Regions from separate parts of the Planococcus sp. FY231025 genome, predicted to be linked through region 2. Evidence: riboswitches for the same ligand, from Rfam matches in the RefSeq annotation. Region 2 holds a riboswitch; the other holds the start of a gene.
What was found. A riboswitch is a leader RNA that binds a small molecule or an ion and turns the genes downstream of it on or off. The one in region 2 is predicted to bind S-adenosylmethionine.
Positions count from the first base shown of each region.

Region 1: linked by a shared signal. The riboswitch ahead of ACTL32_RS15330 (methionine ABC transporter ATP-binding protein) and the one ahead of ACTL32_RS16320 (methionine ABC transporter ATP-binding protein) in region 2 are both predicted to bind S-adenosylmethionine.

Region 1 is NZ_JBQJJG010000010.1:5,479-13,242, reverse strand. Features, by position in the region: gene ACTL32_RS15355 (acyl-CoA dehydrogenase family protein) at 1-152, shown strand, start outside; gene ACTL32_RS15350 (arsenate reductase family protein) at 438-791, shown strand; gene gcvH (glycine cleavage system protein GcvH) at 870-1,250, shown strand; gene ACTL32_RS15340 (toprim domain-containing protein) at 1,324-1,662, shown strand; gene ACTL32_RS15335 (thioredoxin family protein) at 1,669-1,980, shown strand; SAM riboswitch class I at 2,029-2,133, shown strand; gene ACTL32_RS15330 (methionine ABC transporter ATP-binding protein) at 2,213-3,238, shown strand; gene ACTL32_RS15325 (methionine ABC transporter permease) at 3,231-3,899, shown strand; gene ACTL32_RS15320 (MetQ/NlpA family ABC transporter substrate-binding protein) at 3,948-4,775, shown strand; gene ACTL32_RS15315 (dicarboxylate/amino acid:cation symporter) at 4,979-6,154, shown strand; gene ACTL32_RS15310 (hypothetical protein) at 6,333-6,863, shown strand; gene ACTL32_RS15305 (hypothetical protein) at 7,060-7,218, shown strand; gene sufC (Fe-S cluster assembly ATPase SufC) at 7,494-7,764, shown strand, end outside.
Region 2 is NZ_JBQJJG010000011.1:22,596-30,359, reverse strand. Features, by position in the region: gene ACTL32_RS16325 (methionine ABC transporter permease) at 47-697, opposite strand; gene ACTL32_RS16320 (methionine ABC transporter ATP-binding protein) at 687-1,718, opposite strand; SAM riboswitch class I at 1,854-1,967, opposite strand; gene ACTL32_RS16315 (glycerol-3-phosphate acyltransferase) at 2,047-2,688, opposite strand; SAM riboswitch class I at 2,823-2,941, shown strand; gene ACTL32_RS16310 (O-acetylhomoserine aminocarboxypropyltransferase/cysteine synthase family protein) at 3,046-4,335, shown strand; gene metX (homoserine O-acetyltransferase MetX) at 4,351-5,364, shown strand; gene cpaB (Flp pilus assembly protein CpaB) at 5,824-6,615, shown strand; gene ACTL32_RS16295 (AAA family ATPase) at 6,630-7,764, shown strand, end outside.

The DNA.
Region 1 (7,764 bases), on a different contig from region 2:
AAGAAACTTTGCTTGCAGCTATCGAAGGCGACAACCAGCGCATGATGCTGTCAGCATTACGCAAATTGACGCGCTCGACTCCTTATAACGTCATCGCGAAAAAACGCGAAGCGGCAGTTAAATTGATCGAAGTTGAAAAATACGTCGTGTAAGAATTTTTTAAAACGCAGCTCAGGCTGCGTTTTTTCTTTGTTCAATTTCTATGGCAGATGGAGAGTAGTAAGGCATGAACAGGCATTTTCCAGTTATGTGCTCATAGAAGTACGGAATGTGCTCATAGAGCCTTAAAACCGCTCATAGAGAATAAAAACGTTAATCTTTTATAGAATTAGAAAACTCCATCACAATAAACACAGGCACCTAAAATAAATGAACATTTTTCTTCGTTCGACCGGCTAGCTGGATTTTGGTAAGCTTGAAGAAAAGGAGGTTTTATTGTGATTACATATTATGCTTATCCGAAATGCACAACGTGCCGCAACGGAAAGAAATGGCTTGATGAACACGGTGCCGAGTACCGCGAGATCAATATTGCTGAAGCGCCGCCGTCCAAGGAAGAGCTCCGCAAGATCTACAAAGCCAGCGGCATTGAACTGAAGAAGTTCTTCAATACGAGCGGCATGAAGTACCGTGAGCTTGGGCTGAAGGAAAAACTGCCGGAAATGGGCGAGGACGAACAGCTGGAATTGCTGGCTGGCGACGGGATGCTCATCAAGCGGCCGCTTGCATGGGACGGGGAGAAAACGACGCTTGGTTTCAAGGAAGACGTCTATGAAAATACCTGGAAGTAGAGCCATACATTTCTTGTGTTTCCCATATGTTTATGTCAAACTAAAGGGGAGCAAACTACATAATTTGGAGGGTTTTCGATGAGCACACCACAAGAACTTCGTTATTCAAAAGAGCATGAATGGGTAAAAGTAGAAGGCGGTACAGCACGCATTGGCATCACTGATTTTGCACAGGCCGAATTGGGCGATATCGTTTTCGTTGAATTGCCGCAAGTTGGGGACGAACTGAAAAAAGACCAGCCTTTCGGAAGCGTTGAATCTGTAAAAACCGTATCGGAACTTTACGCGCCGATTAGCGGCAAAGTGGTTGAAGTGAACTCTGAGCTGGAAGACAGCCCTGAATTTGTCAACGAATCTCCTTACGAAAATGCGTGGATGGTGGTAATCGAATCTCCTAGCGAAGCTGAAGTAGGCGAGTTGATGACAGCTGAGCAATATAAAGAAATGATCAACGAGTAATCTCAAAGCGCCTCCTTTTGGCGCTTTTTTTATACAGATTTTCTTTCATACCGATCTAGTGAGGTGTTGGCTTATGGAAAAAGTAATCGTGGTGGAAGGGATCAGCGATAAGACGCGGATCGCGCCGCTCATTGCAGAACCCGTGACGATTCTTTGCACAAATGGTACAGTAAGTGCATCGAGGCTTGAAGAACTGCTGCTGCCATATGAAGGCCTGGACATCATCATCCTGGTCGATGCGGACAAATCAGGAGAGAAATTGCGGAAATTGGTGAAGCGCGAATTTCCCGAAGCCCGGCACTTTTACATCAGCCCGAGCTTCAAGGAAGTGGCGGCCACGCCGATCCGCAACTTGATCGATGTTCTGATTTCAGCAAACGTTCAAGTCAATAAGTTATTAGCTGAGGGATGAAACGAAATGGAAGAATGGACTCATAAAGAATGGCTGAAAGAAAAAAACACGAACACGGTCGCCGCGTTTTATTTGTATACGCCGATGTGCGGCACATGCAAAGTCGCTTCCAAAATGCTCGATGTGGTTGAAGAGCTCCTGCCGGACATGCCGATGGGCAAAGCGGACTTGAACTATGTGCAGGAAATTGCCGGACTCTATAAAGTGGAAAGCGTGCCTTGCCTGCTCATCACAAAGAACGGAGAGCTGGAAGAAAAGATCTATGCATTCCAATCGGTGCCTTATTTATACGAAAAGTTAAAATCTATTGACGGATAAAGTGAAGCGTGGTAAATTGAATTTCTGAAATCAATTAAATATCGTCAACTCTTATTAAGAGTGGTGGAGGGAAGTGCCCTATGAAGCCCGGCAACCGTCATGAAAATGAAATGGTGCCAAATCACACAAGGCGAAAGCTTTGGAAGATGAGAGATCGGTTTAACTTTTAAAGTTACCCTTCTGCTCAAATTTGCGCAGAAGGGTTTTTATTTTGAGGCGGGAGTGTTTAGGAATGATCGAATTAAAACAATTATCGAAAGTGTTCGATACCGGTAAAGGTTCACTGACCGCAGTGGACGGCGTGGACTTGTCAATCGGCGGCGGCGAGATCTTCGGTATCATCGGCTATAGCGGCGCCGGAAAAAGTACATTGATCCGTTTGCTGAACGGGCTTGAAAAGCCGACAAAAGGTTCTGTCGTCATCAACGGGCAGGACATCACGAATATCAGCAGCGGTGAGCTGCGGAAGGCGCGCCAGAAAGTCAGCATGATTTTCCAGCATTTCAATTTGCTTTGGTCGCGCACCGTCAAAGAGAACATCGAGTTCCCGCTCGAAATCGCCGGTGTCCCGAAAGAGAAACGCGCAGCGCGCGTCCAAGAACTGGTGGAACTGGTAGGCTTGGGTGGACGTGAGAATGCATACCCGTCCCAGCTGTCAGGCGGCCAGAAGCAGCGCGTCGGCATTGCGCGCGCACTTGCCAATGAACCGGAAGTGCTGCTATGCGATGAAGCAACGTCTGCACTCGATCCACAGACGACGGACTCGATTCTGGACTTGCTGGTGGACATCAACAAGCGCCTTGGACTTACGATTGTGCTGATTACGCACGAAATGCACGTCATCCGGAAAATCTGCCATCGCGTCGCCGTCATGGAAGGCGGCCGGGTCGTAGAGATGGGCGATGTGCTCCGCGTCTTCCAGGCGCCGAGGGAAAACATCACCAAGCGATTTGTGGCGCAAGTGACAGATACGGAAGATTCACAGGAGACGATCAAGCATCTCCGCGAGTTGTATCCGGAAGGCGTGCTGGTAAAACTGGTCTTCGTCGGGGACCAGACAGAGCAGCCGATTTTGACCAAGTTGATCCGGAAGCATCCGGTCGATATCAATATTGTGCAAGGGAATATCGCCCATACACAACGAGGAGCATACGGAACATTGATTTTGCAGATAAAAGGCTCTCAGCCGGAAGTTGCTGAGGCAATGGCATTCTTGAATGCGGAAGGCGTCCAGACGGAGGTGATGGCAAATGATTGAGTCATTATTCCCGAACGTCGACTGGCAGGATATGTGGGAAGCCACGCTTGAAACATTGTATATGACGGCTATGTCGACGCTCTTTACATTCGCCATCGGCCTTGTGCTGGGCATCGTCCTATTTTTAACCGCACCTAAGCAATTATGGGCAAACAGCATCGTGAATTGGCTGACTGGCGCATTCGTCAATATTTTCCGGTCGATTCCGTTCATCATCTTGATCATTTTGCTGATTCCGCTTACGAAATTCATGATCGGAACCATCCGGGGGCCGAATGCGGCATTGCCGGCGCTGATCATCGGGGCAGCACCGTTCTATGCACGCATGGTGCTGATTGCATTGAAAGAGATCGACAAAGGCGTTATTGAAGCGGCGCGTTCGATGGGTGCAAGCACATGGACGATCATCCGCAAGGTGCTGCTGCCGGAGTCGAAGCCGGCGTTGATTTCCGGAATTACGGTTACGGCCATTGCCTTGGTCGGCTATACCGCGATGGCCGGCATCATCGGAGCAGGCGGTCTTGGCACGCTGGCTTTCCTTGATGGCTTCCAGCGCAGCCGCCAGGACGTTGTTCTGGTAGCGACCATCCTGATTTTGGTCATCGTTTTTGCCATCCAGTTTGTCGGGGACCGTTTGACGGTGAAATCAGATAAACGTTAATCTAAAATTCCATAATAAAAAACACCATAGAAAAGGGAGCGTACACACATGAAGAAACTTGTAACAGGAACATTATTGGCAGCATTGGCATTGGCAGGCTGCGGTGCAGAAGAATCCGGCAGCGGCGGATCCGGCGGGGAAGAGTCAAGCACATTGAAAGTGGGAGCGTCCAACGTACCGCATGCGGAGATTCTGGAGCAGGCCCAGCCCATCCTGGAAGAACAGGGTATTGAACTGGAAATTGAAACATACCAGGATTATATCTTCCCTAACCAAGATCTTGAATCAGGCGAAATTGATGCCAACTACTTCCAGCATGTCCCTTATTTAGAATCACAAATTGCCGAGAATGGCTATGAGTTTGAAAATGCCGGCGGCATCCATATTGAACCGATCGGAGTTTATTCCCAAAAATATAAGTCGCTTGAAGAACTTCCTGAAGGCGCAACGATCCTGATGAGCAGCTCTGTTGCAGACCATGGACGAATCTTGTCCATGCTTGAAGCGCAAGGCTTGATCACTTTGGATGAGTCGGTGGAAAAAACAACAGCCGAAGTAAGCGACATTACAGATAATCCGAAGAACCTGCAATTTGAAACAGATTACGAAGCGGCGATTCTTGTGCAAATGTATGAGCAAGGCGAAGGCGATGCCGTGTTGATCAACTCCAACTACGCGATTGATGCCGGATTGAACCCGCTTGAAGATTCCATTGCTCTTGAAAGCTCGGATTCACCATATGTCAACATCATTGCTGTCCGCAAAGGCGATGAAGACAACGAAAACGTCAAAGCCTTGGTGGAAGTGCTGAAATCTGACGAAATCCAAGATTTCATCCTTGAAGAGTGGGGCGGCTCAGTAGTGCCGGTCGACTAATAAAATGAACAAAAGGCCCCTGAATCAGATTCGGGGGCCTTTTGTATTTTGCTGAAGGAGTGGGAAGAGGAAAGGGAAGTTTTAACTTTGTTGAAATAATAAAAATATTTCGCGTATTGGAGATTCTATTAACTTTTTTTTACCTTTGTGATACTTTTGGATAATAAATAAAATACATTTGTTCATATAGGGAGGACATGGAAGTGAAGTTTAATTTTGGTTTATTGCCGAGAATTATTGTGGCTATCGCTTTAGGGGTGTTGATCGGTTCGTTTGCGCCGGAATGGCTGGCCCGGAGTTTTGCTACATTCACAACGATTTTTGGCAACTTTCTTAATTTCATTGTGCCATTGATCATTCTCGGATTTATCGCACCGGGAATTGCCAAATTAGGCAAAGGATCGGGAAAACTGCTTGGATTGGCAACGTTTTTCGCGTATGCGTCGACTATTATCGCTGGTACGATGGCATTTTTCGCAGCAACGACGATTTTGCCGAATTTCATGCAAGGCGGTTCGTTGAGCGCAATCGATGATCCGGAACATGCACTCGCAACTTCGTTTATCGCGCTTGATATGCCGCCGGTGTTCGGCGTCATGTCTGCGTTGATACTGGCATTCCTGCTCGGAATCGGCATGGCTTCCACCGGAAGCAAGACGATGTTTTCGTTTTTTGATGAATTTCAGGCAATCATCGAGAAGACAATCACGTACGTCATCATCCCTCTTCTGCCATTCCATATTTTCGGGATTTTCGGAAACATGGCCTATGGCGGGGCGGTTGCAGAGATTCTTTCACTCTTTGCTGTCGTATTCGTCATGATTATCATTTTGCATTGGGTCATGCTGCTGCTGCAATATACGACAGCCGGCACACTCAATGGCCGCAATCCGTTTTCATTGCTGAAAACGATGCTGCCGGCATATTTCACGGCCCTTGGTACTCAATCTTCAGCAGCGACAATTCCAGTCACCGTCCGGCAAGCCCGCAAAACAGGTGCTAACGAACGGGTCATTGACTTCGCGGTTCCATTGTTTGCAACGATCCATCTATCGGGCAGCACGATCACAATCGTCTCTTGTGCGGTCGGCGTCATGCTATTGACAGGCGATGTCGCTTCTTTCGGAAGTGTCCTTCCCTTCATCCTGATGCTGGGCGTCACGATGATCGCAGCACCTGGTGTACCTGGCGGAGCGGTTATGGCCGCAATTGGTTTGTTGGAAACCATGCTCGGATTCGACTCTACTATGGTCGCTTTGATGATTGCCTTGTACTTGGCGCAAGACAGCTTCGGAACAGCGACGAATGTGACGGGAGACGGTGCTTTAGCAATGATCGTCGACCGGTTTACTAATGGGAAGCAGGCAGCGAAACTATAGGACGGCGGTTTTAGAGGGGTGAAACGTCTTTCTGGAGCGGAAAAAACTCCTCATCGCTGGAATAGAAATGGAAGTATTAGGAATGTTTTTCTAATTGCGACTATTCGGCCATGTATATACGCTCTCTTAAAGCTGTGTTAATATAATTTTCGGAACATACACACAAGGGGGCTTTTACATGAAGAAATTATTGGTCATCGGATTTTCAGCAGCTTTGCTTCTTGGAGCATGCAGTGAAGAAACCGCTACAGACACAACAAAAGAAGAAACAGCTGGCACCGAAGAAGCAGCAGGATCATCTGCTGATATGAAGCAGGAAATGATGCGCTTCTATATGTCAGTACCGAATACAATCAATGCAAACGACGCAGACTTGAACGCTTTTGAAGCGGCGCAGGCAGATGCATCCCTTCCGGAAGGCGAAGACTTGCAGAAGATGAAAGATGCAGCTAAAACAGCTGCAGAAAAAACAGCTGCTGCAGTAGAAGGCATTGAAATCCCTGAAACACTTGAAGATCAAAAAGGCGAGATTGAAGAAGCGTTGGCGCTGATCAAAGAATCGTACGATATGAAAGCGGATGAACTGACAAAGGAAGCTTCTTTTGAAGCGGCAACTGCGAAATTCCAGGAAGCGGACGATAAGTTCAACGGTTTGTTGGAAGCGCAGGAACTGAATCCTTCAAGCATCCAGAACGAAGTAAGCCAATAAGAAACCCAGAAGCCCGGCGGTCCTCCGCCGGGTTTTTGAATTTATTGGAAATTCGCATGACAATTGAGCTATTTTCTGTAAAATATAAAAGCTTTGGTTTTAATCTGGAGTCAAAGGGTATAACATAATAGAAAATTACAAACCAAGAGAGGGATGACCAACTATCGATTCACATGGCTTAGAACGTACCGAGAAAATGGAGCAAGCCTTCAGGGATGTACACGGATTCGGAATTGACGAGTATACAAATGACACAGACAAGATTGTACAAGTGGAACAGCGCAGGGAAGCAGATTACCGGCAGGGGCAGCAAGTAGCCGCCCGACTCGAACGCCAAGTACACGGACATTCATAAATAGAAATTGCAGAAAACCAGCCAGTGCCTTAAGGTGCTGGTTTTTTCTTTGGCCGGATTTCTCATTTAGCCTAAGGTTATTGAAAAAACGTAAAGGAGAGCGCACCTCCTGATTGAGAAGAGATTTCAGTGGAAATACAGGTAAATAAAATGGTTTTATCAATCCTGAACATCCGATTTAAAGATTTGCTACTATGCCTAATTTCAGGTAAGATTAGAATGATACTAATTAAGGATGGATTTCCATTCTATATTAACTTACTGGAGGTATTTAAATGTCAACTTTGGTCATTAAAGATTTACACGTTAAAATCGAAGATAAAGAGATTTTAAAAGGTGTAAACTTAACAATTAATACAGGTGAAATCCATGCCATCATGGGGCCTAACGGTACAGGGAAGTCCACTTTGGCTTCTGCTATCATGGGTCATCCGAAATACGAAATCACATCAGGATCGGTCACGCTTGACGGGGAAGACGTTCTTGAAATGGAAGTTGACGAACGCGCCCGTGCAGGCCTGTTCCTGGGCATGCAATACCCAAGCG
Region 2 (7,764 bases):
ATGTATTCCTCCAATAGATTAGTTTGATTGAATTTGCAGTACGGATTTATCTTCTGCGTACCCGCCGGGACAGCAAGTTGCCGCCCGACTGGACGCCTTGTACAAGGACGACCAGGATGGCTACGGTAATGACCATGACAAGCGTGTCAAACCGCTGATAGCCGTAAGTGATGGCCAAGTCGCCGAGTCCGCCGCCTCCGATGGCGCCTGCCATGGCAGAAGCGCCAATCAGCCCGACGATCGCGATCGTCAGGGCCAGAACCAGTGAGCTCAGCGCTTCAGGAATCAGAAAGCGGAAAATGATCTGGAACGGCGATGCCCCCATGGCTTGGGCAGCTTCGATAACACCATGGTCGACTTCAAGCAGCGAGTTTTCGATCAGCCGGGCGATATAAGGGCCGGCATAGAAGACGAGCGGCACGATGGCAGCGGCCGTCCCGATGGATGTGCCGACAATCAGCCGGGTGATCGGGATGATGGCGACCATCAAAATGATGAAAGGCACGGACCGGAAAATATTGATGATGATATTCAGTACTTTTGAAACCGGTTCGTTCGCCAATAAATGGCCTTTTCGGGTAACGACCAGCAGAATGCCGAGCGGGAAGCCGATGACCAGCGAGAACAGGAAGGATGCGCCCGTCATGTAGATGGTTTCCCAAAGGGCTTCCAGGATTTGTTCGTTATCAACTAGCATAATTCCGCACCTCCTCGACTTTGACATTGCTGCTGCGTATGGATGTTAAGGCCTGCTGGATTTCAGCGGCAGGGCCGGTAAATTCGACAATGAGATTGCCGTATGGTTCGCCCTGCAGTTCGGTGATATTGCCAAACAAAACATTCAGGTCCAGGTTGAAGTCCCTGGATATCCGCGACATGAGCGGCTGTCCGACAGAAGCGCCGGTGAACTGGATCCGGTAGATGGTGTGCTTGCGGTCCGGGTCCTGGATCTGCTTCAGCAGCGATTCCGGCAGTTCGTCGTTCATGACGGAACGGACAAACCGCTGGGTCGTCGTGTGCTGCGGATTGGTGAACACTTCGAACACCGTTCCCCGTTCGATGACTTTGCCTGCTTCAAGCACTGCCACTTTGTCGCAGATTTCACGGATGACGCCCATTTCATGAGTGATCAGCAGGATCGTGATGTTGTATTCGCGATTGATGCGGCGCAGCAGTTCCAGGATGGATTGGGTGGTCTGCGGATCCAGCGCCGAAGTGGCTTCATCGCATAATAGAACCGATGGATTGGTGGCAAGCGCCCGGGCGATGCCAATGCGCTGTTTCTGGCCGCCGGAAAGCTGGTCGGGATATTTCTCTGCCTGATCGCCCAGACCGACAAAATCCAGCAGGTCCTTCACCTGTTCCTTGATCTTGTTTTTCGGCGTTTTGGCAAGGATGAGCGGCATGGCGACATTGTGGAAAACGGTTTTGGAATTCAGCAAGTTGAAGTGCTGGAAGATCATTCCGATGTCTTTCCGCGTCTGGCGGATGTCTTTTGCGGACAAGGTTGAGATGTCTTTTCCGTCAATCAGCACGCGGCCGCTGCTTGGCCGCTCCAGCAGGTTGACTGTCCGGATCAGCGAGCTTTTGCCGGCGCCGCTGAAGCCGATGACGCCGTATATTTCACCAGTTTCAACAGTCAGGTCGATGCCGTTCAGCGCGTGGATCGACTGTTTGCCGGACTGGTAGGTTTTTGTTACCTCCTCGAATTGAATCATAGTGTAAGCCTCCTCAAGCTGTTCCAGTAATGCAAATCTTTTCGCAGAGGGCTTTTTATCCGAAATTGAACGAAAAAAAGCCCCCTTTTTTCTTATCCACAAGAAAAAAGAAGGCTTCGGCATGAAACCATCTCATTCTCATCTTCCAAACGCAAAAATGCGTTTGCAGGAGTTAGCACAGTTTTCGCATGATGCGAATCCGCTGCCGAAACGTCATAGGGCCTGTCCCTCGGTTTCTCTGGATAAGAAAGTGATGTACGTATTTGATTTGTAAGGACTACTTTATGGGGGATTGTTGAAAAAGTCAACCTTTTCTTTTAAAAAAATTTCAGGAAGATCCTTCAGCCTTTTTCCGGAATACGGAAGAAACCTTATTTTCAGTGCCGTTTGCGATGCGGGAAATGTTTTCCGTGTGCTTGAATACAGCCATCGCGAACAGCGCAGCCGCAATGAACAAAGGCAGTCCGCCTTCAGCGGGCCACCAGGCAATGGCGAAGAACGTGGCATACAGGACCAAGACGCCCGCGACCAGGTAATTGGTGGCGAGTGCTGCTCCGACAAGAAGCAGCAGGCCGGCCAAGCCAAGCTTCCAGTCGAGCGCCACCATGACGCCGATGACGGCCGCTGTTCCTTTTCCGCCGTTGAACCTCATATAGAAAGGGAAGTTGTGTCCAATGACGACGCCGGCACCGACGACGAACAGCAGGGCCCAGACGGTTTCTTCTGAAAGTGAAGAAGCATTCAGCGCCCAGCGGAACACCCACACGGCAGCTGCGCCTTTGAGAATATCCAGGAAAGCGACCAGCGCTCCGTATTTCCAGCCGAGCACGATGGCTGCATTTGAAGCGCCTGAATTTTTGACGCCTTCTTTTTTGATGTTGACGCCTGTCAATAGCTGCGCGACCAGTGAACCATGCATGCAGCCGACAATATAACCGATGATGAGAGCAATAACTATCCATGAAAACATCTTTTCCACTCCTTCTCTTATAGATTTAACGTTTGAAAAGAGCGCAGGTTTCAAAATTTTTAGAATTATCCGCTTGACAAATCCCACATCCATTTTATATACTTCAGGACATGATGGAAAACTAAATCTGAATACTCTTATCAAGAGAGGCGGAGGGAATAGGCCCTGTGATGCCCGGCAACCGACAAGCAGCTCAGCTTGGAAAGGTGCTAAATCCTACAGATCCGGAAAGACGGGATCTGGCAGATGAGAGGAGGCATACCCGTATGTGACGGCCCTCTTCTTAACCGAAGAGGGCTTTTTCTGTTCCCTCCTCAACCCGCGGTTTCCATCAAAAAAACCTTAGGAGGAATAGAAATGACAAATTTTAAACCAGAAACGCTTTTATTGCACGGCGGACAGCAGCCGGACCCAGTGACCGGAGCGAGAGGGGTCGCCATCCATAAAACGACTTCCTATGTGTTTAAGAATACGGAACATGCCCAGAACTTGTTCGGCTTGAAAGAAGCAGGAAATATCTATTCGCGCATCATGAACCCTACGGTGGATGTATTTGAACAGCGTGTGGCTCTTCTTGAAGGCGGGTCGGCAGCTGTCGCCCTGTCTTCCGGCATGGCGGCCATCGCATTCTCCGTAATGAACTTGGCGGAAGCCGGCGACGAAATCGTGGCAGACAGCAATTTGTACGGAGGCACAGTCAGCTTGTTCGCCAATACCTTGCCGAGATACGGCATCACGGTGAAATTTGTCGACGGCACGGACCCGGAAAACTTCCGGGGCGCCATCACAGACAAGACAAAAGCGATTTTCGGGGAGATCATCGGCAATCCAAGCCTGAACGTCTTTGATGTTGAAAAAGTGGCGGAGATTGCCCATGAAAACGGCCTGCCATTATTGATCGACAATACATTCGCTTCGCCGTACGGCAGCAACCCGATCGAGTTCGGGGCGGACGTCGTTATTCATTCGGCAACGAAATGGATTGGCGGGCACGGGACGACCATCGGCGGAGTGGTCGTCGACAGCGGTAAATTCGACTACGACAATCCGCGATTCCCCAACTACACGGAACCGGATGAAAGCTATCACGGCATCCGCTATGGAATCGATGCGGCAGGAGCGGCATTTGCGACCAAACTCCGCGTCCAGCTGCTGCGTGATTTCGGACCATCGCTCAGCGCGGAAAGTGCACATGCCTTTTTGCAGGGGCTCGAGACGCTGCATCTGCGGATTCCGCGCCACAACAGCAATGCCCGCATCATCGCCCAATACCTGAAGGATCATCCGCAAGTGGAGTGGGTCAACTATATCGGCTTTGAAGATCATCCGTCGCACCAATTGGCCCAAAAATATTTGAAGGACGGCTATGGTTCGATTGTCAATTTCGGCGTGAAGGGCGGCCGTGAAGCAGGCCGGAAAGTGATTGACAGTGTCGCTTTATGGTCCCACGTGGCGAATGTCGGTGATGCGAAATCGCTGATTATCCACCCGGCTTCGACGACCCACCAGCAATTGACGGCTCAAGAACTGAAAGCTTCAGGGGTGACGGAAGAATTGATCCGCTTGTCGATCGGCCTGGAGAATCCGGAAGACCTGATCGCCGACCTCGAACAGGCCATCAAAGCGGCCGTTCTGGAAAACGCATAAGAGGAGGTGAATGAGATGGCTTACGTATCCATTGGTTCGCTGGCGCTGGAATCGGCGGAAATCTTGGAAGGTGTCGAACTCGCATATGAACGCTGCGGCAAGGAAGGGGCTCCGGTCGCTCTCCTATGCCACGCTTTGACAGGCGACCAGTTCTCGATCGGCACTCCGGAGAATCCGGGGTGGTGGGCAGGGTTGGCCGGGCCGGGCAAAGCCGTGGATACAGAGAAATTTCAAGTCATCACCTTCAATGTGCTCGGAGGATGCAACGGATCGACCGGTCCATTGTCCGTCAACCCGAAAACAGGCGAGCCCTACCGCGCGGATTTTCCGGAAATCACTATCCGCGACATGGTCCGGGCAGAGCATGCGGCTTTGCAGAAGCTGGGCATCGACCGGCTCGCGGCTGTCATCGGCGGTTCGCTCGGAGGCATGAAAGCGCTGGAATGGGGGAGGCTATATCCCAGTTTCGTCTCAGCGGTGTTTCCGCTGGCAGTGACGCCAGCCTACAGCGATTACGGCATTGCGTTCAACTGGATCGGCATCCACGCAATTGTTAACGATGCGGAATTCAAAAACGGGAATTATAGGGATTCTTCTCTCATTAAAGGTTTTGAAACGGCTCGAATGGCGGGGATGGTGACGTACAGGAGCGGCGGGCTCTTCAATGACCGGTTCAGCCGCGGCCATAACGGCAAAGGATTCGATGTCGAGTCCTATTTGTCCTATCAGGGCAGAAAGCTGGCCGGGCGCTTTGATGCTAATAGCTACGTCACATTGCTGAAGGCGATGAATACCCATGACGTGGAAGAAAGCCGACTGGAAGTGGCGGTGCACTCCTTGTCATTTACACATGATTTACTATATCCCGGACCCTGGATGAGTGAATGGATCGATAAGCAGCCCAAAGCAAGCTGGGCTCTCATTGAAACAGCATTCGGCCATGACGGTTTCCTGGTCGAATTTGAAAAATGGGATGGCCACATCCGGGAAAAAATGAATAACATTCTCGATTTGCAGCCTGTGCGATAGCATAGGCTTTTTTTATTGGTTCCAGAACTTTAAAGCAGGAAAATATCTCTAGTTAAATCATCTTAAAATCAAGATAATAAAAAAGAAAAAATAGTTAAAAATAATTATAAAGGAATATGTTTACATTTTTGAAAATGGGGAACCATAGATTTGTATCAGAATGGTAGGACTAAATATCTGTATTAACGGAGTAATAGAATGAAAAAAGGAGAGTAATAACGTTTTGGGTAAAATGACCTAAAGTTCTTTTTACCCATTAAACGACATTTGTCTATTTGGAGTATTTTGACAAACTTTAGGAGAAAGTGGTAAGGATATAAAGTAAGGAAGAGTTTATTCATGTTTAAAGGAAGTCGGTGCTGAAGCCAGCAAAGCTTCCGGAAAAAGGGATGGACCATGTTGTTTTTCCACGATAGTTTTCAAGGGATTTGAAGAAGAAAAAACCGGGAGAGTGCCGCAATGATCGAATCGAAGAGAAAAGCCATTATTTTTTTCCTGCTTGCTGCAATCTTGGCAGGAACCGCCGGATTTTTGACGCTGCAAAAAGTGAAAGAACTGAACAATGATTTAGGCACGATGGTGGATGTTTACGCTGCCGGACAGGATATCTCCTCGCGGAGCGTCATAACACCGAAAGATGTCACGATAGAAAAGATTCCGAAGAAATTCGTGACAGATGAACACATTACAAGCACTACCGATCTCGAGAACAAAGTATCGGTCATTCCTTTGTCATCCGGCGATCTGATCACCAAAAATATGCTGAAGCAGGCATCTGCCGTGATGGAAGAAAACAACAGGCTGATCACACTGATGGCTTCGGAACGCGTCTTTTTCGACGAACAGCTGGAAGCACTCGACCGGGTGGATATTATCGTCTCTCTGCGCGACAAGGACATCAACAAGACGGAAATTTTCATGAAAGACGTAAAAGTGGCCCGCGTAGCCAATGAAGCCAAGAAGTTTGCCGGCGTGCAAGTCGAAATTGCGTTGGATCAGGCGCCTCTACTCATACATATGCAGAATTATGCAGACAGTGTACGAATCATCAAAGCGAATGTCGGCAACGGGGAAGCCGGGGAAGCACCAGCAGAAGCCGCAGCTGAACCGCCGGCCGAAAAAGCCCCGGCCGCTGCAACACCGGCGCCGCCGGCAGAAGAAAAACCGGCAGAAGAGAAGGCGGCTGAAACTAAACCGGCAGAAAAAAAGCCGGCCGCTGCAGAACCGAAAACTGCGAAGCCGAAAAGCTGAAGGAGGAATATGGGATGAAACAATCCAAACTATTGATTGTCGGACAGAAAAACGAAATGTATTCCTTGCTGATGCAGCAGTTTGAAGGTGAATTCGATTACGCTTCGCTGGATCCAATCCATCTGCGGTCCGAGCTGAAAAATATGGATCCTGCACTTGTCCTGCTGCTCCATAATCCGGGGAAGGACCTGGAAACGCTCGCTTACTTGCAGCAGGAGCTCGACAACGTACCAATCGTGTTTGTCCATGAGAGCCATGATTTCCAGTTGTTCCGCGATTTGGTCCGGGCAGGGGCGATCGATTATTACGTCATCCCGGAGGACTTGAATGGCCTCGACAACCAGATCTCCATCCTGCTCGCCCGTCTTCAGATCGCTCCTGAAAAAGAGAAGCAATTGAGCTTCAAACGGGGCAGCGGCCAGGTCTTTGCTTTTTACAGCGGAAAAGGCGGAAGCGGCAAAACCTTATTGAGCACTTCATTCGCCCAGACGCTGAAGTTTGAATCGACCGCCCAGGTTCTCTACATTGACCTGAACCTGCAGTACGGCGGCGGCGAATCCTATCTCGGCGTAGAGACCGCGCGCAATATTTTGGATTTGGAACCGGTCATCAAAGAAATGACGGAACAGCATCTGCGGAACGTCACCGAGAAAGAGCCGCTTTCGAAAATGGAGCTGTTGATCAGCCCGTGCGATGCAGAATTGGCGGAATACATAACAGAGGATTTTGTCACCCGTCTTCTCCGTGTCTGCCGGCGCGCCTACGACTTCATCGTCGTCGACTTGCCGGTCAATATGGATGAGCGGACATATACCGCGCTTGTGGAAGCGGACCGAATCTATTATACGACTTTGCTCGATACGCCATCGATCCGGGTCTTCAAGCATACGGAAGAATTGTTCCAGAAGCTCGGAATCCCGACAGCAGACCGCCTTGAACTCGTATTGAATGAAGTCGGCAGGGAAAACGAATTAAGCAAAAAAGATTTCGAACGGTTTATCGAATATCCGGTGGCTGCTGAAATCAGGCGCGACATCAAAGGGGTCCAGACCGCGATCAATAAAGGCGAGACGCTCCGGAAGATGCCGAAAGAAAAGAAATTGACGCCGGCTGCAAAAGATATGCGCAAATGGGTTGTCTCGATGTTAA